4 regions of the Streptomyces sp. ADMS genome follow, and region 3 is predicted to be linked to each of the others. Evidence: riboswitches for the same ligand, from Rfam matches in the RefSeq annotation. Region 3 holds a riboswitch; each other region holds the start of a gene.
What was found. Region 3 has a riboswitch for cyclic di-AMP ahead of RB628_RS14220 (C40 family peptidase). Riboswitches for the same ligand answer to the same signal wherever they lie in the genome.

Region 1 (5,581 bases), on a different contig from region 3:
CGAGGTCATCGCGGAGGGGGTGGCAGCGGGCGAGTTCGCGTGCCCCGACCCCACGGGCACGGCCCTGCGGCTGACGGCGCTGCTGGACGGGCTGGCCGTCCAGATGACGGCGTACGACGGGGTGTCCCGGGCGCGGGCCGAACAGTGGGTGGACGCTGCGCTGGCCGGGGAACTGGGTCTGGAGCGGGCGGCGTTGACGTCGGGCAGCTGAGTTGATGTGGGCGCTACCGGGGGCTGCCGCCCCCAGGCCCCCGCTTCGGCCTGGACGGCCTCGTCCTCGAACGCCGGCCGGGCCGGCATTGCCCGCCCGGCGCTGCAGAACAAGAAGTTCTCACGCGACCCACTCGATCCGGGTCTTGATGTCGTCCGGCGACAGACTCCCCTTCGCCGTCACATGGTCGCCCGACGACTCCCCCCTCAGCCGCCGCCCGATCCACGGCGCCAGGTACTCACGGGCCCAGTGAACATCGTCGCGGCGGATCTCGAAGGTGCCTCGGGGAGGCAACGCCGGCCAAGGCTGGTCCGGGTCGGCCGGGATTTCCAGGCCCAGGATCTGTCCCGCGCGCAGCGCCACGCGCGTGTGCCCCTCGGGGGAGAGGTGCAGTCGGTCGCCGTCCCAGGCCCGGCGGTCCTGGATGGTCTTCAGGGACCACAGGTCGAGCACCGGACAGCCGTACCGGTCGGCGATGGCCCGTAGGTGTCCGTTGTACGTGGCGATCTTGCCGCGCATGTGCTTCAGCACCGGGACGTTGCGGGTGTCGAAGCCGGTCGTCACCATGACCGTGCCGACCGCCGAGGTGAGGCCGATCACCGCTCGCTCGAAGCGCTCGGCGACCTCGTCCGGGTCGCTGCCGGGCCGGATGATGTCGTTGCCGCCCGCGCAGAAGGAGACCAGGTCCGGCGCCTGTTCCCGGGCGCGCGGAAGCTGCTCGGACACGATCTGGTCGAGCAGCCTCCCGCGTACCGCGAGGTTCGTGTAGTCGAAGTCGCCCTCGGGGCGCCGGTCCGCGAGCAGGACCGCGAACCGGTCGGCCCAGCCGACGAACGCCCCGTCGGGGCCGGGGTCGCCGACGCCCTCGGTGAAGCTGTCCCCCACCGCCACGTACGACCCGATCACTGCTCTTCTGTCATTCCTCGAATCGTCTGCCACATCGGCCCATGATTCACCTCTGATGTGAGCTACGCGACCGTAGGAAGGGGTTGACTCCCGGTGAGATAGGCCACTCGTCAATTGTTGGTCAACCCGGAATAATGGGAAGACGCAGTTCACGGACGCTGAAGTCGGTGATCCGGAAGTGGCTCCACGTCGTACGGAAGGCGAAGTACCCACTCGTGTACGGGTCGGGGTCGCCGTAGTCGAAGACGAGCCGCCCGTTGTTCCACCAGCGGACCGTCGAGCCGGCCGAGACGATCCGGACGCGGTGGGGCGCGTTCGGGACCAGCAGCGGCTCCGCGTAGTCGTAGACCAAGGGGCGCACGTCGGCCTCGCCGACGTAACGGCGCAGACGGGTCGTGGTGTTGGTGTTGGCGCCGTAGCCGACGTAGTACGTCTTGAGGTGGTCGTACTCGGCGAGGGCTCCGCTCCGCCGGGTGGCGAAGAGGTCGTCCGGGGAGCGGACGTCGACGGCGTTCCAGAAGTTGTTCAGGTCGGAGACCCGGTCGTTGACCCCGCCCGCCGAGACCGGTGTCGCCGTGTACTCGATGGCGTACGGGCCTTGCAGACTGCGCTTGAACCAGCTGGTGGCACCGCTCGGCACGTCGACCTCCAGGACGCCCCGGGCCGCCGTGACACTGCCACCGTCCTGGAGTTCGACGGCCCACCGGCCGAGACCGTGCAGGAAGTCGTCGCGGGCGATGAGGCGTCCGTATGCGGCGGCACTGGCGCTCGCAGCCGGGCTGAGCGCGGCGACGGCCGCGCCGGCGGCCAGGACTCCGAAGGCTCTGCGAGTGGTCGTCACGAGGCGGCTCCTTGTGGCTGAATGGTGGTCACAGCGGCGGAAAGCGCTTGCACAGCTAGGGAGTTCACTCTGCCCCCGCTCTCTCTTCCTGGCGACACTCCAGGCACTCGCGCCACAGGACCGCAAGGTGACGATCACGAACCGCATCGCGAACACGCCGAAGGCCGGGCCCCGGGATCGGGGTCCGGCCTTCGGCGTGTGTCCTCCCGAAGCGTGCGCGTCAGCCGACGGCGACGCCCTTCGAGCGGAGGTACGCGACCGGGTCCACGTCGGAGCCGTAGTCCGGGGTGGTGCGGATCTCGAAGTGCAGGTGCGGGCCGGTCACATTGCCGGTGGCACCGGAGAGACCGACCTGCTGACCCGCGGTCACGGTCTGGCCGGCCGAGACGGAGAGCTGCGCGAGGTGGGCGTACTGGGCGTAGTAGCCGTCGGCGAGCTTGACGACGACCTGGTTGCCGTACGCCCCGCCCCAACCGGCGGAGACGACGGTGCCCGCGCCGACGGCCTTGAGGGAGGTGCCGGTCGGGGCGCCGAAGTCGACGCCCGTGTGGTAGCCGCTGGACCACATGCTGCCCGCCACGCGGTAGGCGGTGCCGATGCCACCGGCCACGGGAAGGGTGAAGCCGCTGGAGCTGCCGGTGTCGGCGGTCTCGGTCGTCGTGGAGGTCTCGGCCGTCTCGCGTTCGGCGGCCGGCTCGGGCGTCTGAGTCTTCGTGGACTGCGAGGACTTCGAGGAGGACTCCGCCGAGGACGAGGACGGCGAGGAGGTGGACGCGGCCTTCTTGCCGATCGTCAGTTTCAGACCGGGGTGGATCAGGCCCGGGTCGGCACCGATGGCGGTGCGGTTGTCCGAGTAGAGCTTCTTCCAGCCACCGCTGACGCTCTGCTCCTCGGCGATCTTCGACAGGTAGTCGCCGGCCTGGACCGCGTATGTCCTGACGTTCGCCTCCTTGGCGGCGGAGGGAGCGGAAGCAGCTTTTTCCGTCTTCGCGGAAACGGGCTGGGCGGTTACGGACCTGGCCGTTTCCGAAAGCGACTGAACGGACTGCGTGGTGGACTCCGCCGTGGCCGCTTGGGCGCCGGTGGCTCCCAGCAGGGGCAGGGCGAGAGCCGCTCCGCCGGTTCCGGCGACGGCTATCGAGCGGGTGAATCGCTGGGACTTCGGACGGCGGTGCTTACCCTTCGCGGGCATGACGAATTCCTCTCCGGCGCCTGCGAGGTGAGCTGTCGGGTGCGGACTGGAGATGTCCGGCCACGCCTGAACGTGACTTAACCCCAAGCCTGTTCCAGAGACCGGAACAGGCGTTCTACCTGTGGGTCCCCCGCTCCTGCCGTTCTCGGGTGTTCGATGCGGGTTCCGGGCGGCGGCAGGATTGGGCGTCCGTCCGGATTGGAGGCGAACGTAAGCGACCAAGACGCACGGAAACAAGCTTCAGGTTCCCTGTGTACGGGTTTCCTGTGATCCTCCCCAGAATTACCCGTCACTGTCCGTGAATTCTGGATCTCTCCGCCCCCTGAACATCCTTAAAAGACGCCGAAATTACGTGAACATGTCGGCGACACACCGTCACGAATATGACGCTGCTCACTCCCCTGCCGCACAGCAACCCTTATTCCCAAGCGAGTTGGAATTAAGGCGCCATAACGGACAGAAGCATCAGATGCGACGCAGTCGGAGAACTGCCGCATCCAGGTCACCCTTCAGCCCCGTTCGCAGACCGTGGTGCATCAACACCGCACCTCGGTGGACTTCACCCGTTTCACGGCATTCGTACGTCGCAGACGGGTCGAGTCCGCGCAGCCGCAGCGCCGGTACCGGTTCACCGTGGTGCTGCGCCTGGAGCCACGCCAGGACGACACTCTCGCCCCCGAGCACGTACTGCACCGCGCTCAGTCCGCCGGTCGGCCGCCGCAGCCGGTGGAGGTCGCCGCGCTGCACGACATGGCGGATCTCCCTGTAGAGCGCCACCCACTCCCTCGCCTCGGCCAGCTCCGCCTCCGTCCACCTGGCGAGGTCGCCACCTACGCCGAGCACCCCGGCCATCGCACTCACGAACCGGAACCGCAACGAGCTGACCCGGTCGTTGAGCTGGGTATTCGGACTGTCCGTGACCCAGGCGGCCATGACCCGCGCCGGATGGATCTGACTGAAGCCCTCCTGGATGGCGAGGCGGTCCAGCGGGTCGGTGTTGTCCGAGGTCCACACCTGGTCCGTACGAGCGAGGACACCGAGGTCGATCCGGCCACCGCCACCCGAGCAGGACTCGAAGGCGACGCCCGGGTGGGCCGCCCGCAGCCGGTCCAGCAGGGCATACAGTCCCTGCACATGGTCGACCCACAGACGCTGGGGGTAGTCCTCGCCGGGCCAGCCGGCGTCGGTGAAGCAGCGGTTGAAGTCCCACTTCACGTAGTCGATCGGGGCACTGGAGAGCAGCCCGTCGAGCTGCTCCCACAGGTACTGGCGGACATCCTCGCGCGCGAGGTTCAGTACGAGCTGATTGCGGAACTCCGTCCGCTTTCGTCCCGACTGGAACTGCACCCAGTCCGGGTGGGTGCGGTACAGGTCGCTGTCCGGGTTGACCATCTCGGGCTCGACCCAGATACCGAACTGCATGCCCAGGGTGTGCACGTACTCTGCGAGCGGCCTCACGCCCGCCGGGAAGCGGTCCGGATTGGGCGTCCAGTCACCGAGGCCGGCCCGGTCGCTGGTGCGGGCCCCGAACCAGCCGTCGTCCACGACGAACAGTTCGACGCCGATCGCGGCGGCCCGCCGGGCCAGCGTCCTCTGCTGCTCCTCGGAGATGTCGAACTCCGTGGCCTCCCAGGAGTTGTAGAGCACGGGCCGGTCCCGGTCCGCGTCGGGCACGACGAACGCGCGCTGGTACGCGTGCCACGCCCGGCTCGCCCCACCGTGCCCCAAGGCGGTCCACAGCCCCGCGAAGACGGGCGTGGTGAAGGACTCACCCGCCGCCAGGCGCAGCAGGCCGGAGTCGTCGTACCCGGCGCCACCGGTGATCTGCACGCGCGCGTCGGGCAGTTGGGCGACGGCGATCCGCCACGAGCCGGACCAGCCGAGCGCGCACGCGTACACCTCGCCGCGTTCCTCGGTCGCGTCGGTGTCGAGCGCCACCCAGGGCAGGTGCTGGTGCCCGGTGTGCCCGCGCCGGCTGCCGATGACCTTCTCACCGTAGGTGAGGTCCGCGCTCACGAGCCGGGACTCGGCGGCCCAGCGTCCGTGCAGTTGGGAGAGGCGCCAGCCATCGCGCTCGGGGAGCGTCCAGGTGGCCGAGTCCGCGCGGAGCAGCTCAACCGGTCCGGCGCTGTCGGGGGCGTCATGGGTGAGGGTCACCCAGCGCTCCACGACGTCGTGGCGCATCCGGTAGTGGAGCGTGATCACCAGCCCCGCGTCGCGGAACCGCAGTCGCAGTTCGTCCCCCTCGGCGCCGCCCGCGGTCTCGTACGCCTCGAACCGCCATTCGGTGCCCCGGCGCTCGCCGGTCCGCACGGACAGGGCGGGCCGTACGAAGCGGGGGCCGCCCTCGACCGGGTACTCCTCCCGACCGTCGAGCGGGGACTCGAAGGGCCAGTAGTCCGGCAGCGGACGGACGGCGAGCGCCTCCGCG
Region 2 (5,581 bases), on a different contig from region 3:
ACCGTTCCGCAGGGGGGAACAGCGCGCCGGGTACCGGTACATCGTGGCGAACATCGGCGTGGGGCATCTGGCGGCGCACAGGTAGGGCACGGGTTCGGTGCCGTCGGTCGACGCTCCCCTCGCTCGATCTTGTGAACAGGGTCTCACTGACCCGCGTTGTCGTGGTGCCCGTGTCCTCCCGCAGAGGGAACTGGCGCGGGCGTGGGGGCTGTTGCTGCCGGGATGCCGAACGTCGTCCGGTTCGGACGGGGACCGATGGGCCGAACGATCCGTATTCTCTGGATCATGGCCGCTCCCACCTCATACGCCCTGATCGCCACGGACCTGGACGGAACGCTCCTGCGCGGCGACGACACGCTCTCCGACCGGTCGCGGACCGCGCTGGCACGTGCCACTGCCGCCGGCGCCCGGCATCTGGTGGTGACGGGACGGCCGGCGCCGAGAGTCCGGCCGCTGCTCGACGACCTCGGTGCCGGGGGGCTCGCGGTGTGCGGGCAGGGAGCGCAGTTGTACGACGCCGGCGCCGACCGTCTGCTGTGGTCGGTGACCCTGGACCAGGAACTGGCGGAGACCGCCCTCGGCAAGATCGAGGCGGAGGTCGGGCAGGTGTACGCAGCAGTAGACCAGGACGGGGTCGACGGGCTGACACTCATCGAACCCGGGTACCTGATGCCGCATCCGACGCTGCCCGCCGTACGGGTACCGCACCGGGACGACCTGTGGGCCGCGCCCATCAGCAAGGTGTTGCTGCGCCACCCGTCCCTGTCCGACGACGAGTTGGCGTCGGCGGCGCGTGGAGCGGTCGGTTCCCTCGCGACCGTCACCATGTCGGGGCCGGGCACCGTCGAACTCCAGCCATGCGGCATCACCAAGGCGACGGGGCTCGCGCTGGCCGCCGAGTATCTCGGGCTGACCTCGTCCGCCACCATCGCCTTCGGCGACATGCCCAATGACATCCCGATGTTCGACTGGGCGGCCCACGGTGTCGCCATGGCCAACGCCCATCCCGAACTCAGGGCCGTGGCGGACGAGGTCACCCTCTCGAACGAGGACGACGGGATCGCGGTGGTGCTGGAGCGGTTGTTCGGCGGTGGGGGCGAGGGCGGGGTGGGCTGGTAGGCCGGGGTCGCCCCCACCGGCCGGGGTCGCCCCCACCGGTCGGGGTCGGCCTGTGGGCCAGGGGCGGCCTAGTAGGCCCCGTACACGTTGTCTATCGATCCGTACCGCGCCGCCGCGTAGTTGCAGGCCGCTGTGATGTTCGCGATCGGGTCGTAGGGGTCGTACGAGGTGCCGGCGACGTGGTATGCGGCGAAGGTCGGGTCGATGACCTGGAGGAGGCCCTTTGAAGGGGTGCCGGCTGCCGCGTTCGAGTCCCAGTTGTTGATGGCGTACGGGTTGCCCGACGACTCGCGGATGATGTTGCGGTAGATGCCGTCGTACGTTCCGGGGATTCCGTTCTGCGCCATGATGTCGAGCGATTCGTGGATCCAGCCGTCCAGGTTGTTCGCGTAGTACGTCGTCGTCGACGACGCGGACGACGTGGACGAGGGTGCGGCTGACGCCGTTGTCGCGGTCAGGAAGGGCATGGCCAGGGCGGCGGCGGCCGTTCCGGTTATGGCGAGGGTGCGCGTGAGCGTGCGGCGGGGGGTTCTCGCGCGGTGGTGCTGACCTCGTGCGGGCATGGTGAGTCCTCTCCGGCGCCTGCGAGGTGAGCTGTCGGGTTCGGGCGGGAGATGCCCGGCCGCGCGCGCTGTCGGCGCACGGCTTCACCCCTAGCCGCTCCGGCGTCGTGCCCGGACCGGCGGCCTACCTGGGTCCCCCGCTCCTGCCTGCGTGAGTCACGTGTGGGTGGGTGGGATCTGTGCTCCGCGGGCGGTGGCAGGATTCGGCGGTCCGCCCGGTGTGGCGCGAACGTATGCGAGAGCACACGGATGGAACAAGGGGCAGAAACAGCGGACTTGCTCATACGAGATGGATGTTTGGTGCGAAACGGGCATCGAGGTAAGGGCAGGTGGAGGGCTACTTGCTTTAGTGAATGGGTAGTTTGCGGAGGGTGGGTGAGGGGTGCCGGATTTCGGCGTGACTCGAATCACTGGCCGGGGGTAGTGGTGGGGCAGATGGAGGAGTGGGGTGATTAGGGAGCTTTTGGATGTTTTTCGCATTCTGGGGATGCATGTCCGCCGAGAGGGCGGAACCTCTCGCGCGACGTGCTTCGTTGTCGTGGCGACGCCGACTGTGAAGGATGGGGTGAGGTGGCATATGTGTGTGCGCACTCACTGGCGGGGCGGGATGTTTATAAATGTCCATGCTTTGGACTGATCAAAAACATTCCGGTCGCGATCCGATACCGCCTGGCCTGGACGGGCGGGCGCTCGCGGTGATCGAAACATGACCGGATACGCTGACTTGAGTGATGGCAGCGACCTATCGACACACCGTGTGACCGCCAGTAGACACCAGCAGACAGGAGATCCCTCGTGACCGTCGTCGGGCCGTTCGGGCTGAGCGTGCGGGACCAGGCTCTCGAAGCCGATGTCCAGGCCGGATTGGCGGCTGTCGAGGAAGGGCTGCTCGAAGCCACCAAGAGCGAGGTGCCCTTCATCACGGAGGCCGCGCAGCATCTCGTGCGGGCCGGCGGGAAGCGGTTCCGGCCGTTGCTCGTGATGCTCGCGGCGCAGTTCGGGGACCGCCATGCGCCGGGGATCGTGCCGTCCGCGGTGGTGGTCGAGCTGACCCACCTCGCGACGCTGTATCACGACGATGTCATGGACGAGGCCGAGGTACGGCGCGGGGTGCCCAGCGCCAACACGCGCTGGGGCAACTCCGTCGCGGTTCTCACCGGGGACTTTCTGTTCGCGCGCGCCTCGCACATCCTCGCCGACCTCGGGCCCGAGGCGGTGCGGGTGCAGGCGGAGGCGTTCGAGCGGCTGGTGACCGGGCAGATCCTGGAGACGGCGGGGCCGTCGGACGGGCGGGATCCGGTCGAGCACTATCTGGATGTGCTGGGCGGGAAGACCGGATCACTGGTGGCCGTGGCCTGCCGGTTCGGGGCGATGATGTCCGGGGCCGACGACAGTGTCGTGGACGTGCTCACCCAGTACGGGGAGCGGCTCGGGGTCGCCTTCCAGCTCGCGGACGATGTGCTGGACATCGCGTCCGACTCCCACGAGTCGGGGAAGACGCCGGGGACGGATCTGCGGGAAGGCATTCCCACGATGCCCGTGCTGCGGCTGCGGGAGCGGGTGGCTCGGCTGGGGCTGGCCGAGGATGTCGCGCTGTGCGAGTTGCTGGACTCCGATCTCAGTGACGATGCCCGGCATGCGGAGGCGTTGGCCCGGCTGCGGGTGCATCCCGCGTTGGAGCAGGCTCGGCGGGACACGGTGCGGTATGCGGAGGAGGCGCGGGCTGCGTTGGTGCCGTTGCCGGAGTGTGACGCCAAGGCCGCGTTGGTGGAGTTGTGCGACGCGGTGGTGCATCGGGCCGGGTAGGGGGTTCGCCCTCGCCGCCCTCACCCGTCCCATCCCTTACCTGGGGTCCCATCCCGTACCTGGGGTCCCATCCCGTACCTGGGGGCTGCGCCCCCAGACCCCCGCCACGGCCCTGAACGGGGCCTTGTCCGCAAACGCCGGGCGGGCGGATGGTGGCGTACGTCACATGCGTGGACCAGGTCCACGGTGAGATCGCCTCCCGACGCTGCCAGAATCAGAGCCGACCCCTACGGGTCAGGGGAGGGGATGCCTCCTCATGTCATCCCGTAGCAGTACACGGAGTTGCGCCCAAGGTCTGACGATTCCTCCTCGCCGATTTGGTCAGATGGAAACCACCACTCCTCACCGGTTCAGGTGAGAATGGCGGCTCAGGGTGGGCAAGTGTGGGACGGACAGCCGCCGCCGACGACGGAGGTAAGGCACACATGGCACCGTACGAAGAGGCCAAGGCCGGGAACCGGATCGAGGCCGAGATCGAGGCCGAGGACGTGCCGTCCCGGCGCCGCAGGGCCGCGCGGTACGCCGCCCCGGTCGCGGTGATCGGTCTGACGGTCGCGACGATCGGGCTGGTACCGGCGTTCGCCGGCTCCGGTGACCCCGATCTGCCGAAGATCAGCGCGCAGGAACTCATCGAGAAGATCGCCGCCTCGGACGTGCAGCAGTTGTCCGGCACGGTGAAGATCAGTACGGATCTGGGGCTGCCCGACCTCGGCGGTCTGGAGAGCGGACTTCTGTCGGGCGGGCTCGGCGGGGGTTCCGACGACTCGGGGTCGGCCGCCGAACCGAGCGCCAAGCTCCTCGAACTGGCCTCCGGCACACACACGATCCGTGTCGCCGCGGACGGCCCCGACAAGCAGAAGCTGTCGCTGCTGGAGAAGGCCGCCGAGTACAGCGTGATCCACAACGGCGACGAGGTGTGGGCGTACGACAGCGCGTCCAACGAGGCGTACCACGCGACGGCCCCCGCATCCGAGGACAGCAAGGGCGAAGGCGCCAAGGGTGAGGGCAAGGGTCAGGTCCTGCCAGGAGACGACGTACCCGCCACGCCCGGGGAGTTCGCCGAGGAGGCCCTGAAGGCGGTCGACGACACGACCTCCGTGACCGTCGACGGCACCGCCCAGGTCGCCGGGCGGGACGCCTACAAGCTGGTCATCAAGCCGAAGGCGTCCGGGTCCACGGTCGGGGCGATCAGTATCGCGGTCGACTCCAAGACCGGTACACCGCTGAAGTTCACGCTGACCCCGGCGAGCGGCGGTGCCGCCGTCGTGGACGCCGGCTTCGTCGACGTCGACTTCGCCAAGCCCGCCGCCTCGACCTTCGACTTCACCCCGCCCAAGGGCACGAAGGTCACCGAGGAGGGCCCGGGCAAGGCCGAGGAGGACTTCGACCGCGACTTCGGCAAGGAGTTCGACGGTGCCGGCAAGGGGTTCGACGGCCACGAGGGTACGGCGGACGGGCTCGAAGGCGACGGCGTCAAGGTCATCGGCGAGGGCTGGAACTCCATCGCCACGTTCGACTCGGGGGCCGAGGGCGGTCTTCCGTCGGCGGGCAGCTCGCCCGACGCCGGTGCCTTCGGCGGCTTCCTCGACTCCTTCGGCGACAAGGTCTCCGGCGACTTCGGCTCCGGCACGGTCTTCAAGACCCGTCTGATCAACGCCCTGATGACGGACGACGGCAAGCTCTACGTCGGCGCCGTCACGAAGGACGCCCTGGTCAAGGCGGCGAACGCAGCCCAGTAACTCCCGTACGGGAACCGTCGTACCGATATGACGATTGAGGGAGCTCATGGAGGGACCGTCCGCCACGGAGCCGGAAGAGGCGCACCGGGACGATGACGCGGTCATCGTCACCCGCGCCCTCACCAAGCGCTTCCGCGGCGGACAGCTCGCCGTCGACGCCCTCGACCTCACCGTTCCGGCGGGCAGCGTCTTCGGTTTCCTCGGGCCGAACGGCTCGGGCAAGACGACCACCATCCGCATGCTGATGGGCCTGATCGAGCCGACGTCGGGCACGGCGCGGGTGCTGGGGCGGCCGATGCCCCGCGCCACCCGCGCCGTCCTGCCGCACGTCGGCGCACTCATCGAAGGGCCCGC
Region 3 (5,581 bases):
GCTCGTCACCGGCAGCACCGAACTGCACGCGGAACTCGAACGTGAACTGGCCGGCTTCTGCGGTTTCGAGGCGGCTCTCGTCTTCTCCTCCGGCTACGCGGCCAACCTCGCCGCGGTCACCGCACTGGCGCCGCACGGCTCCCTCGTCGTCTCGGACGCGGGCAACCACGCCTCGCTGATCGACGGCTGCCGCCTTGCCCGGGGCACCACCCAGGTCGTCGGGCACGCCGACCCGGACGCCGTCCGCAAGGCGCTCGGTACGCACACGGGGCCCGCCGTGGCCGTGTCCGACACCGTCTTCTCGGTCGACGGGGACGCTGCACCGCTGTCCGAACTTGCCGCCGCCTGCCGGGAGTTCGGCGCGGGGATGGTTGTCGACGACGCGCACGGGCTGGGTGTCCTGGGTGAGGGCGGGCGGGGATCGGCGTTCGCGGCCGGTCTGGCGGGGGCGCCGGACGTCGTCGTGACCGTAACGCTGTCCAAGTCGCTCGGCAGTCAGGGGGGTGCGGTGCTGGGACCCGCTCCGGTGATCGAGCACCTCGTCAACGCGGCCCGTACGTTCATCTTCGACACCGGTCTCGCCCCGGCCGCGGCGGGCGCCGCCCTCGCGGCCCTCACGCTGCTGCGCCGCGAGCCCGAACGGGCCGCACGGGCGCGTGCGGTGGCGTGTGATCTGCACACCCGGCTGACGGCTCAGGAACTGGCGGCGGTACGGCCGGACGCGGCCGTCGTCTCCGTGCGCGCGCCGTCCCCGGAGAAGGCGGTGCGGTGGGCGGCCGACTGCCGGGCCGCGGGAGTGGGTGTGGGCTGCTTCCGCCCGCCGTCCGTGCCCGACGGGGTGTCCCGGCTGCGGCTGACCGCCCGAGCGGACCTGGCCGAGGAACAGATCGCACGGGCGGTACAGGTGATCGGCGAGAACCGGCCGTAGACCGGTAGTGCGTCAGTACGGTTGATCAGTGACACGCGACCATGAGTCGGCGGACCACGGCCGTGTGTCCTGGGGCGATCACCGTAACGCGGTGAGGAATCCCGCCCAGCTCTCGGGGGAGAAGAGCAGGACGGGCCCGGCAGCGTTCTTGGAGTCGCGTACGGCGAGCAGGCCGACCCGGACTTCCGTGTCCGGACGGGCCGTCTCCACACAGTTGTTCGCGCCGGTGCTGTAGCTGCTGCGCAGCCATTGCACACCGGACGGTTCGACGACGGACGAAGCGTTCCGAGGCAGTGCTGGCATGGTGCCTCCTTACACGCCGTGATGCAGACCGGCGATGAAATCCAACGAGTCCTCGGGCGAAAGGGCGTGGATCTGAAGGGTGTTGAAGGCCTCACTGTAGGCCTGGAGGTCTTCTTTCCGTTCGAGATAGAGGCTACTCATCATCTGGTCGAGAACAACCACATCCAGGTCAGAAATGGTCGGAAAGGAGAAGATAACGAAAGGACCTGTGATGCCGATGTACGCCCCCGCGGCGAACGGCAGGATCTGGAGCCGCACCTGGGGCAGCAGGGCCGCTTCCATGAGCCGTTCCAGCTGACGTGCCATCACCTCCGGGCCACCCACTTCACGGCGCAGCACCGCCTCGTCGAGGACCGCGCGCAGGGTCAGCGGCGGATCCGAACGCAGCACGTCCTGCCGGGCCAGCCGCACCTCGACCAGGGCATCGAGCCGGGTCTCCTCCAGGCCGTCCACGGCGGCCCGGGTCATCGCGCGGGCGTACTCCGGAGTCTGCAGCAGCCCCGGGACGGCCGAGGTCTCCAGGGTGCGCATCGTGCTGGCCTGTGACTCCAGGCTGATGAAGTCCCGGTAGGTGGGCGGCAGTACGCCACGGTAGGCGTGCCACCAGTGGTGCCGGCCACCGTCCTCGGCGCCCGCCAGCACGAGCAGCAAGTCGCGCGACTCGCCGCCGGGGACCTCGTACGCATCCAGAAGTAACCGGACGTCGGCCGGTTTCACCCCGCTCGTACCGGTCTCGATCCGGCTCACCTTCGACTGGTGCCAGCCCACCAAGCGGGCCGCCTCACCGCTCGTGAGGCCTGCCCTGGCGCGCAGTGCGCGCAGTTCGGATCCCAGTTTCCGGCGGCGTACCGCGGGACCGTACTGCATGGGCTGCTCCCTACTCCTGATGGGCCGCCCAAATACGTGCTGGGGTCGCAGAGTTCACCGCTTCGAGCGACAGATATATGCATATCTTGGTGGATCGCACCCCGTTACCGGCACGGGAATGGCAGTCTGGCGCGAAGCACCAGTCCGGGACCGTACTCGAACCAGCCGCTCCGTGTCGGGCCCCGGTCCTGTGGGAAAGGGACGACGTCGCCATGGCAGACCACCTGGAAGCATCCGTCACTCTGCCGAGCGATCCCGCCTCGGTCTCCGCCGCCCGCGCATATGTCGCCGACGTACTGGCGGAATGGGGGCTGCCGAGTGACGCCGAAGCGGCCGACACCATCCGCCTGATCGTCTCGGAACTCGCCACCAACGCCGTACAGCACACCTTCGGGTTGTCACCCACCTTCACGGTGGACATCGCGCTCGACCGTGACGAACACCTGCGCATCGGGGTGACCGACAGCCACCCGCGCTTCCCCAAACGCCTGCCCGCCGCCGTCCAGCAGGACAACGGCCGCGGGATGGTCATCATCCGCTGGCTGACCGCGGAGTCGGGCGGCAAACTGCGCGTCCGTCCCACCCGCGAGGGCGGCAAGACGGTGTCGATCGAACTCCCGTGGACGGCCCCGGCCAGGCCTCCGGTACCGGCGGCCGGCCAGCAGGAGCCGTAACGGTTCGGCTCAGGTCGGCCCCTGCACTCCGCTGCCGTGGGCTCGCCCGAACGCGCCCCGCAGCAGGGCGCGGAAGGCGTCGGCCGCGGGCGCGGTCTCGTCGGTACGGCGGACGACCGAGATCGTCCGGCGGAGGTCGCCCGGCTCCAGCAGCCGGGTCCCGACCGGCGTGACCGCCGTCCGCGCGACCATCTCCGGTACGACCGCCACCCCGAGGCCCGCGCTGACCAGCGCGCACACCAGGGCGTACCCCGGCGTCGCCACCAGCACCGACGGAGTGGCGCCCGCCCGGGCGAGGGCCGTTTCCACGCTCTGTCGGGGCGGATGGTCCGGCGCCATGCTGATCAGCGGCTGGCCCGCCAGCTCGGTCAGGGGCAGCCTGGACGAGTCCCCGGCCAGCACATGGCCCGGCGCGGTCACCAGGACCAGCTCCTCGACGAGGACCGGCTCGGCGGCGACCGACGCGGGCAGCGGTGCGGGTCCGCCCGGTTCGTAGGCGTGCGTGAGCGCGAGATCGACCTCTCCGGCGGCTACGGCGGCCACCCCGGCCGGCGGTTCGTAGTCCGCGACCGACAGCTCCACGTCCGGATGGGCCCGGCGGAACGCGCTCAGCACCGGCGGCAGCAGCTGGATACCGGCCGTCTGGAAGGTGCCGAGCCTGAGCGCGCCGCCCGACAGGCCGGTGAGCCGGGCCAGTTCGTGCCGGGCCCGCTCCAGCTCGTCCAGCACCCGGCGGGCCCGCGCCACCAGCAGCTCGCCCGCCGGTGTGAGCCGGGCGCCCCGGTGATGCCGTACGAGCAGTGCGGGGCGGCGGCTCTGGCAGCCGCCCCGCGCTCCGGGCGGGTCAGCTGACCCGGCCGTACCAGACGCTCTTCGTCCAGATCTTCTGGAGCCTGACGACGTCACCGGTCTTCGGGGAGTGCCAGATCTTTCCCTTCCCGGCGTAGATGCCCACGTGGTAGACGTTCGAGCCCGAGTGGAAGAAGACCAGGTCTCCGCCCCTGCGGCTCTTGGCGGAGATGTGCTTGGTCTTGTTGTACTGGGCCGCCGCCGTACGAGGCAGCTTCTTGCCCGCCTTCTTGTACGAGTAGAGCGTGAGCCCGGAGCAGTCGAACCTGCTCGGTCCCGCGGCGCCGTACTTGTACGGGGAGCCCTTCTTGGAAGCCGCGATCTGAAGTGCCTTCGTCGACGGTGCGATCGCCGCGGCGTCGGTTGCGGCACCGGGGATCACCAAGCTGCCGCCCACGGCGGCGAGGGTGAGAGCCGAGGCCGTACCGGCACGGGTCATCAGCGACGGGACACGATTGAGCGCAGACATGCGCAACCCTTCGTCAGCCGCCTGTGAAGGATGACCTGTCGGATTCGGGCTGGCGAAGTTGCCCGGCCGCTGCTGCGGCTTCACCCCAAGGGCTGCTCGGCCCGGTCATGGCGTGACCGTTCCGGCGACCCGTCGTGCTTGGGTCCTCCACTCCTGCCGATGCACATCTGTCGACCGGTCATCCGGGCGGCGGCAGGACTCGGCGTCCGCCCGGATCGCCCCACCGTTGTGGCGGGGGCTTGTCGTCAGGAAGGGATCTTGGCTCATGGAAGTATGAAAATCCCAATGGAATCGGGGCTTTGTGGTGTTACTCACCGCTGCCCCATTCGGGTGGACACCCGTACCCCCGGGCGACTTTCGAGGGGGTCGCGCACCCCCGGACCAGCCCTGAAACGTCTTCGTTCCGGCTGGGAACTACGCGCGTCGCGCAAGGCGAACGGGCCCGTCGAGGGACCTACGGCTACTCCGAACGGGGGATGGTATCCAGTCACGTCCCGTCCCGTTCCGGACAGTCCGTCACCGCGACACGTGGGCCCGTCCGATACGAGTCCGCCGACCGGGTGAGTCAACTGGCGGGCTCACGCGGAACGGTGACACGCGCCGTGCGGCGCTCCCCGTCGAGGACGCGCAGCGCACGCGCCAGCGTATCGGCGTGCACCTCGGCCTCGCCCCGCTGATGCATCAGCTCCAGCGCGTCCCGCAACGCCACCGCCTTGGTGACCAGAGCCTGCGCGGCCCGCAGTCCGCGGTACGTGTCCCCGTGATACGCCGGGTTGATACGGCCGAGCAGATCGGCCACTTCGAGATATCGGTCGATCAACTCGCCCTCGGCGCGCGTCAGGGCGGGCAGCGGAGGCAGTTCGGGCGGAAGCATCGGCGGCTCACCTCGTGCCGGGGGCGGGGTGCGAGGACCTGCGGCTGGGCACGACCCGGTCCACCAGCCCGTATTCCAGGGCGGCTTGGGCGTCCAGGATCTTGTCCCGCTCGATGTCCGCGGCGACCTGCTCCGGGCTCTGTCCGGTGTGCCGCACGAGCAGTTCTTCCAGCAGGGTACGGACCCGGCCCAACTCCTGGGCCTGAATGGCGAGATCGCTGGCCTGGCCGTGGATCGGCTCGGGCAGCGAGGGCTGGTGGATCAGTACGCGGGCCCCCGGCAGCGCGCTGCGCTTGCCCGGCGTACCCGCGGCCAGCAGTACGGCCGCCGCCGACGCCGCCTGCCCCAGGCAGATCGTCTCCACCTCGCAGGTGACGAACTGCATCGTGTCGTAGATCGCCGTCATCGCGCTGAACGAGCCGCCGGGGGAGTTGATGTACAGCGAGATGTCCCGGTCGGGCGCCAGGTATTCGAGATGCATGAACTGCGCCATCACGTCGTTCGCCGAGATGTCGTCGACCGGCGTCCCGAGAAAGACGATCCGCTCCTCCAGCAACTTCGAGTACGGGTCGAGCGTGCGGTGCCCGGCGCTGGTCCGTTCGGTGAACTCGGGCAGG
Region 4 (5,581 bases), on a different contig from region 3:
CCCGAGCAGCGCGCCCGCCTCCAAGCCTCCCTCGCCGCCGGCGACTCCTCCCTCCTCGAAACCGGCGTCGAGGAACTCCTCCGCTATGACGGCCCCGTCGAGCTGGCCACCTGGCGCTTCGCCACCCGGCCGCTCAGCATCGGCGGGCAGGACATCGCGGCCGGCGATCCCGTCCTCGTCGTACTCGCCGCCGCCGACCGGGACCCGGCGCGGTTCCCCGACCCCGACATCCTCGACCTCGGCCGCCGGGACAATCAGCACCTCGGGTACGGCCACGGCATCCACTACTGCCTCGGGGCCCCGCTCGCCCGACTGGAGGGGCGGAGTGCGCTGGCCACCCTCCTCACCCGTCTCCCCGACCTGCAACTCGGCGCGGACCCCGCCGAGTTGAGATGGCGCGGCGGGCTCATCATGCGTGGACTGCGCACCCTGCCCGTCGAGTTCACGCCGGTTCGCGAATCCGGGCATACCTCGGCATTGGCGCCGTAGAAGATCACGAGAAGGTGACACACCCTCAACAGCGTGATCTTCACGTGATCTGCGCGGCATTAACTTGTGACAACTGATCGTCTGCCGATACGTTCGAGCACTAGTGCGACGCCCTCGCAGCATCCGTCGCACCAGCCCCCGCTGTCTCGCGAAAGGCAACCGCATGCTCTCCGGGAACGGTCGTCACCGTCGCCCCCGTCAGGCCCCGGCTCTGCTTGTCGCAGCCGGCGTGACCGGCTCCGCCATTGCCATCCCGCTGCTCGGCGCGACCGGCGCGAGCGCGGCCAGCGGTACCACGTGGGACAGGGTCGCGGAGTGTGAGAGCGCCACCTCCTGGAGTGCCAACACCGGCAACGGGTTCTACGGCGGGCTCCAGCTCACCCAGGCCGACTGGGAGAGGTACGGCGGTCTCACCTACGCCCCGAGCGCCGACCAGGCCAGCCGTTCGCAGCAGATCGCCGTCGCCGAGAACATCCTCGCCGACCAGGGTGCCGGGGCCTGGGAGGCCTGCGCGCTGCTGTCCGGGCTCGGCAAGGACACCAGTTCGGCCGACGTCGACACCGGTGTGGCCGAGGGAGACGCCTCGGGCGCGGCCTCGGAGTCGGACGCGGACTCTTCTTCCTCGTCCTCTTCCTCGTCGACTTCGACGGCGGCCTCTCCCACGCCCTCGGCGTCTCCCTCCACGGACTCCTCGGTCTCGACCAAGGCCTCGGAGTCCTCGCCCTCCCCCTCGCAGTCCGTCGCGGCGACGACCGACTCCGCCGAGTCGGCCGCCTCGCCGTCCCCCGCTTCCTCGTCACTCGATGTGGACAACTCGCAGGAAAGTGACAGTTCGCCCACGGAGTCGGTAAGTGGTGCAGAAGTGGGTAGCTCTGGGCAGAGTGCGGGAATTGGGGTGGGTGGTGAGGCTGAGGGCTCGTACACCGTCCGTGCCGGCGACACCCTCTGGAGCATCGCCGACTCCCTTGGTCTCGCGGGCGGATGGTCCGAGCTCTACACCGAGAACGAGCGCTCCCTCGGTGCGGACCCGAACCTCATCCTCCCCGGTCAGACCCTTGCTGTCGGTGATGAACCCGGGCAAAGGTAACCGGAGTTCACGTCACGCTTCGTGCTGAATGTCCGTTATAAATGCAGTGAGAGATAGGTCTCAGAAGCCCTGATCGTCTTTGTATTTCAGGGGATCACCTGTTTACGGTCGAGATCGCTCGCCATCGCGGGCCCCGCCGGTCGTAACGCCGAATCCTGCCAACGGCCGTACGGGAACAGTCGTCGCTATCAAGCGCCGTAGGCAGGAGCGGGGGACCCAAGGTAAGTGCCGCACCGGGGCAGTTGACCGGAGTGGCTTGGGGTGAAGCCGTACGCAGCCCGAGAGGGACGTACGGCCGGGCAACTCAACCGGCCCGAATCCGACAGCTCACCTCGCAGGCGTCGGTGAGGGGATCACGCATGCTGTTTTCCGGCAAGGGCAAGCACCGCCGTCCGTCCAAGGCCAGTCGCGCCGTCGCCATCGCCGGTGTCACCGGCGCCGCGGTCGCCGCTCCGCTGCTGGCGGTCGGCTCCGCCTCCGCCGCCACCTCCGCCGAGTGGGACACGGTCGCCCAGTGCGAGTCCGGCGGCAACTGGTCCATCAACACCGGCAACGGCTACTACGGCGGTCTGCAGTTCTCCGCCTCGACCTGGGCCGCGTACGGCGGCACGGCGTACGCCTCCACCGCCGACCAGGCCTCCAAGTCCGCGCAGATAGCCGTCGCCGAGAAGGTCCTCGCGGGCCAGGGCAAGGGTGCCTGGCCGACCTGCGGCGTGGGCCTGTCCGGCGCCGCCTACGACGGCGGCAGCAGCTCGGACACCGGCTCCGGTACGAGCGACAGCGGCTCCAGCGGCTCCGGCGAGGCCACTACCCGCTCCTCCGACCAGCAGGCCTCCCGTTCGCAGGAGCGGCCGGCCGCGAAGAAGACCGTCACCACCCCGACCGGCAAGAAGGTCGAGAAGGGCGACGGTGAGTACAAGGTCGTCACCGGCGACACCCTCAGTGAGATCGCCGAGGCGCACGACGTCAAGGGCGGCTGGGAGAAGCTCTTCCAGCTGAACAAGGACATCATCGACGACGCCGACTTCATCTACCCGGGCCAGCAGCTGCACCTCGGCTGACCCCGGTCACCGGCGGGCCGGAGCATCCCCCAGTTCTCGGCCGGCCCGAAGGTGAACCACAGGGCCCTCACATCCGTGCCCTCCATAGTGAAGGCCTCGTGAGGGTCACCCCCGTCCCCCACGGGCTCCCCGCTCCGGTGCGTGTTCCCCCGTACGCACCGGAGCGGGGCTTTTTGTTCCCTGGGGGAACAATGTTTACCCTCGCTTCCGTCCATGTTCCGTCCATGGGGTGGTCGGACGGCTGGCCGATGTCCCGGAGCCGGTTAGGCTCATCATCGCGGAGCCGCCGCGGCCCCGTACTCGCGAGGCCACGCAGCCCCGCGTACCCGCGTCACATCCCAGAAGGAGATGCTCGTGCCGTCCATCGACGTCGTCGTAGCCCGGGAAATCCTCGACTCGCGAGGCAACCCCACCGTCGAGGTCGAGGTCGGCCTCGACGACGGCAGCACCGGTCGTGCCGCCGTTCCGTCCGGCGCCTCCACCGGAGCCTTCGAGGCCATCGAACTGCGGGACGGTGACCCCAACCGCTACCTCGGCAAGGGTGTCGAGAAGGCCGTCCTCGCCGTCATCGAGCAGATCGGCCCGGAGCTCGTCGGCTACGACGCCACCGAGCAGCGCCTGATCGACCAGGCCATGTTCGACCTGGACGCCACCGACAACAAGGCCTCGCTCGGCGCCAACGCCATCCTCGGCGTCTCCCTCGCCGTCGCGCACGCCGCCTCCGAGGCCAGCGACCTCCCCCTCTTCCGCTACCTGGGCGGCCCGAACGCGCACCTGCTGCCCGTTCCGATGATGAACATCCTGAACGGCGGCTCGCACGCCGACTCCAACGTGGACATCCAGGAGTTCATGATCGCCCCCATCGGCGCGGAGTCCTTCTCCGAGGCCCTGCGCTGGGGCGCCGAGATCTACCACACCCTCAAGAAGGTGCTGAAGACCAAGGGCCTGTCCACCGGTCTCGGCGACGAGGGCGGCTTCGCCCCGAACCTGGAGTCCAACCGCGCCGCGCTCGACCTCATCATCGAGGCCATCAAGCAGGCCGGTTACGTCCCCGGCGAGCAGATCGGGCTCGCGCTCGACGTCGCCGCGTCCGAGTTCTACAAGGACGGCAAGTACGAGTTCGAGGGCAAGTCCCGCACGGCCGCCGAGATGACCGAGTACTACGAGGAGCTCGTCTCCGCGTACCCGCTCGTCTCCATCGAGGACCCGCTGTACGAGGACGACTGGGCCGGCTGGAAGACCATCACCGACAGGCTGGGCGACAAGGTCCAGATCGTCGGCGACGACCTCTTCGTCACCAACCCGGAGCGTCTGGCCCGCGGCATCGAGGAGGGTTCGGCCAACGCCCTGCTCGTCAAGGTCAACCAGATCGGCTCGCTGACCGAGACCCTGGACGCCGTCGAGCTGGCCCAGCGCAACGGCTTCAAGTGCATGATGTCCCACCGCTCCGGCGAGACCGAGGACGTCACCATCGCCGACCTCGCCGTCGCCGTGAACTGCGGCCAGATCAAGACCGGCGCCCCGGCCCGCTCGGACCGCGTCGCCAAGTACAACCAGCTCCTGCGCATCGAGGAGATCCTCGACGACGCGGCGGTGTACGCCGGTCGCTCGGCCTTCCCGCGCTTCAAGGGCTGAGCCTTTCCCGACGTCCGCTCTGCGGGCCACGGACACAGCAAGGGCTGAGCCTGACCCCAACCAGGGGTATGGCATAGCCAGTCGTACGTACGTCCCCGTACCCGGTCCCGTACCGTGTGCGGGGACGTACGCACGTGCGCAGGGGTACAGCAGGCGCAGACGCTCGGGAGGCGGGACATGTCCGTGAAGGACCGGGACCGGTTCTCCACCGCGACCAGGATCAAGCTGCTCGGCGAGCAGACGGCGGCCCGCGTCTATCGTTCCCAGACCAGGCGTCAGGCCCGCCGCTCTCGCCTGACCGGCCGGGCGGCCCTGCTCGCTCTGGTCCTCTGCTCGCTGATCGTGGCTCTTGCCTACCCGATAAGGCAGTACGTCTCCCAGCGCGCCGACATCGCCGACATGGAACGCGAACGCGACCAGGCCACCCGGCGGGTCGAGCAACTCCGCGACCTGAAGGCACGCTGGCAGGACGACGCGTACGCGGAGCAGCAGATCCGGCAGCGGCTGCACTATGTGATGCCGGGCGAGACCGGGTACATCGTCATCGACCCGGACGCGGCGAAGCAGTCGCGCGCCGACCTGGGCGCGGCCGACCGCCCCTGGTACGCGAACGTCTGGGACGGCGTGGACAAGGCCGACGCCGCCGAATAGTGAAGTGAACGGAACAGAGAAGACAGGTATGGACACGCCCCCGCCTCCCACCCCGCGCACCGAGCCGACCGACGCGGACGTCGAGGCCTTCCAGCAGCAACTGGGCCGCCCGCCGCGCGGGCTGCGCGCCATCGCGCACCGCTGTCCCTGCGGGCAGCCGGACGTCGTGGAGACGGCTCCGCGGCTGCCGGACGGCACGCCCTTCCCCACGACGTACTACCTGACGTGCCCGCGCGCCGCCTCGGCGATCGGCACGCTGGAGGCGAACGGCGTGATGAAGGAGATGACGGAACGCCTGTCGACGGACCCGGAACTGGCCGCCGCCTACCGGGCCGCGCACGACGACTACATCGCGCGCCGTGACGCGATCGAGGTCCTGGAGGGTTTCCCGAGCGCGGGGGGCATGCCGGACCGCGTGAAGTGCCTGCACGTCCTCGTGGGCCACTCGCTGGCCGCCGGCCCCGGGGTGAACCCGCTGGGCGACGAGGCGATCGCGATGCTGCCCGAGTGGTGGGCGAAGGGGCCCTGCGTGATGCGCTCGACGCCTCCGGAGGGGGAGGGCTGGGAGGTGGACGCGGGCGAGTCCGGCTACTTCGCGTTCAAGCGAGTGGAGCCCGAGGAGCCGGCGGACTCGGCGGAGTCCGGGGAGGGCGCCAGG

Region 1: it holds a riboswitch for cyclic di-AMP, as region 3 does, so the genes downstream of both, RB628_RS36270 (LysM peptidoglycan-binding domain-containing M23 family metallopeptidase) here and RB628_RS14220 (C40 family peptidase) in region 3, are expected to answer to the same signal.
Region 2: it holds a riboswitch for cyclic di-AMP, as region 3 does, so the genes downstream of both, RB628_RS24000 (transglycosylase SLT domain-containing protein) here and RB628_RS14220 (C40 family peptidase) in region 3, are expected to answer to the same signal.
Region 4: it holds a riboswitch for cyclic di-AMP, as region 3 does, so the genes downstream of both, RB628_RS11835 (transglycosylase family protein) here and RB628_RS14220 (C40 family peptidase) in region 3, are expected to answer to the same signal.

The regions. Positions count from the first base shown of each region.
Region 1 is NZ_JAVFVX010000149.1:2,850-8,430, forward strand. It holds gene RB628_RS36255 (TetR/AcrR family transcriptional regulator) at 1-211, shown strand, start outside; gene RB628_RS36260 (SGNH/GDSL hydrolase family protein) at 332-1,117, opposite strand; gene RB628_RS36265 (DUF6250 domain-containing protein) at 1,239-1,958, opposite strand; gene RB628_RS36270 (LysM peptidoglycan-binding domain-containing M23 family metallopeptidase) at 2,179-3,150, opposite strand; cyclic di-AMP (ydaO/yuaA leader) riboswitch at 3,155-3,338, opposite strand; gene RB628_RS36275 (alpha-galactosidase) at 3,616-5,581, opposite strand, start outside.
Region 2 is NZ_JAVFVX010000057.1:39,580-45,160, forward strand. It holds partial or broken gene RB628_RS23990 (ATP-grasp domain-containing protein) at 1-82, shown strand, start outside; gene RB628_RS23995 (HAD family hydrolase) at 286-1,119, shown strand; gene RB628_RS24000 (transglycosylase SLT domain-containing protein) at 1,188-1,682, opposite strand; cyclic di-AMP (ydaO/yuaA leader) riboswitch at 1,686-1,851, opposite strand; gene RB628_RS24005 (polyprenyl synthetase family protein) at 2,478-3,488, shown strand; gene RB628_RS24010 (DUF2092 domain-containing protein) at 3,914-5,227, shown strand; gene RB628_RS24015 (ABC transporter ATP-binding protein) at 5,274-5,581, shown strand, end outside.
Region 3 is NZ_JAVFVX010000026.1:52,717-58,297, forward strand. It holds gene RB628_RS14195 (8-amino-7-oxononanoate synthase) at 1-928, shown strand, start outside; gene RB628_RS14200 (DUF397 domain-containing protein) at 1,007-1,231, opposite strand; gene RB628_RS14205 (helix-turn-helix transcriptional regulator) at 1,241-2,098, opposite strand; gene RB628_RS14210 (ATP-binding protein) at 2,311-2,772, shown strand; gene RB628_RS14215 (LysR substrate-binding domain-containing protein) at 2,782-3,678, opposite strand; gene RB628_RS14220 (C40 family peptidase) at 3,617-4,090, opposite strand; cyclic di-AMP (ydaO/yuaA leader) riboswitch at 4,094-4,273, opposite strand; gene RB628_RS14225 (hypothetical protein) at 4,656-4,964, opposite strand; gene RB628_RS14230 (ATP-dependent Clp protease proteolytic subunit) at 4,972-5,581, opposite strand, start outside.
Region 4 is NZ_JAVFVX010000020.1:37,706-43,286, forward strand. It holds gene RB628_RS11825 (cytochrome P450 family protein) at 1-489, shown strand, start outside; gene RB628_RS11830 (transglycosylase family protein) at 653-1,576, shown strand; cyclic di-AMP (ydaO/yuaA leader) riboswitch at 1,760-1,932, shown strand; gene RB628_RS11835 (transglycosylase family protein) at 1,936-2,637, shown strand; gene eno (phosphopyruvate hydratase) at 2,986-4,272, shown strand; gene RB628_RS11845 (septum formation initiator family protein) at 4,450-4,923, shown strand; gene RB628_RS11850 (DUF501 domain-containing protein) at 4,952-5,581, shown strand, end outside; gene RB628_RS11855 (Ppx/GppA phosphatase family protein) at 5,581-5,581, shown strand, end outside.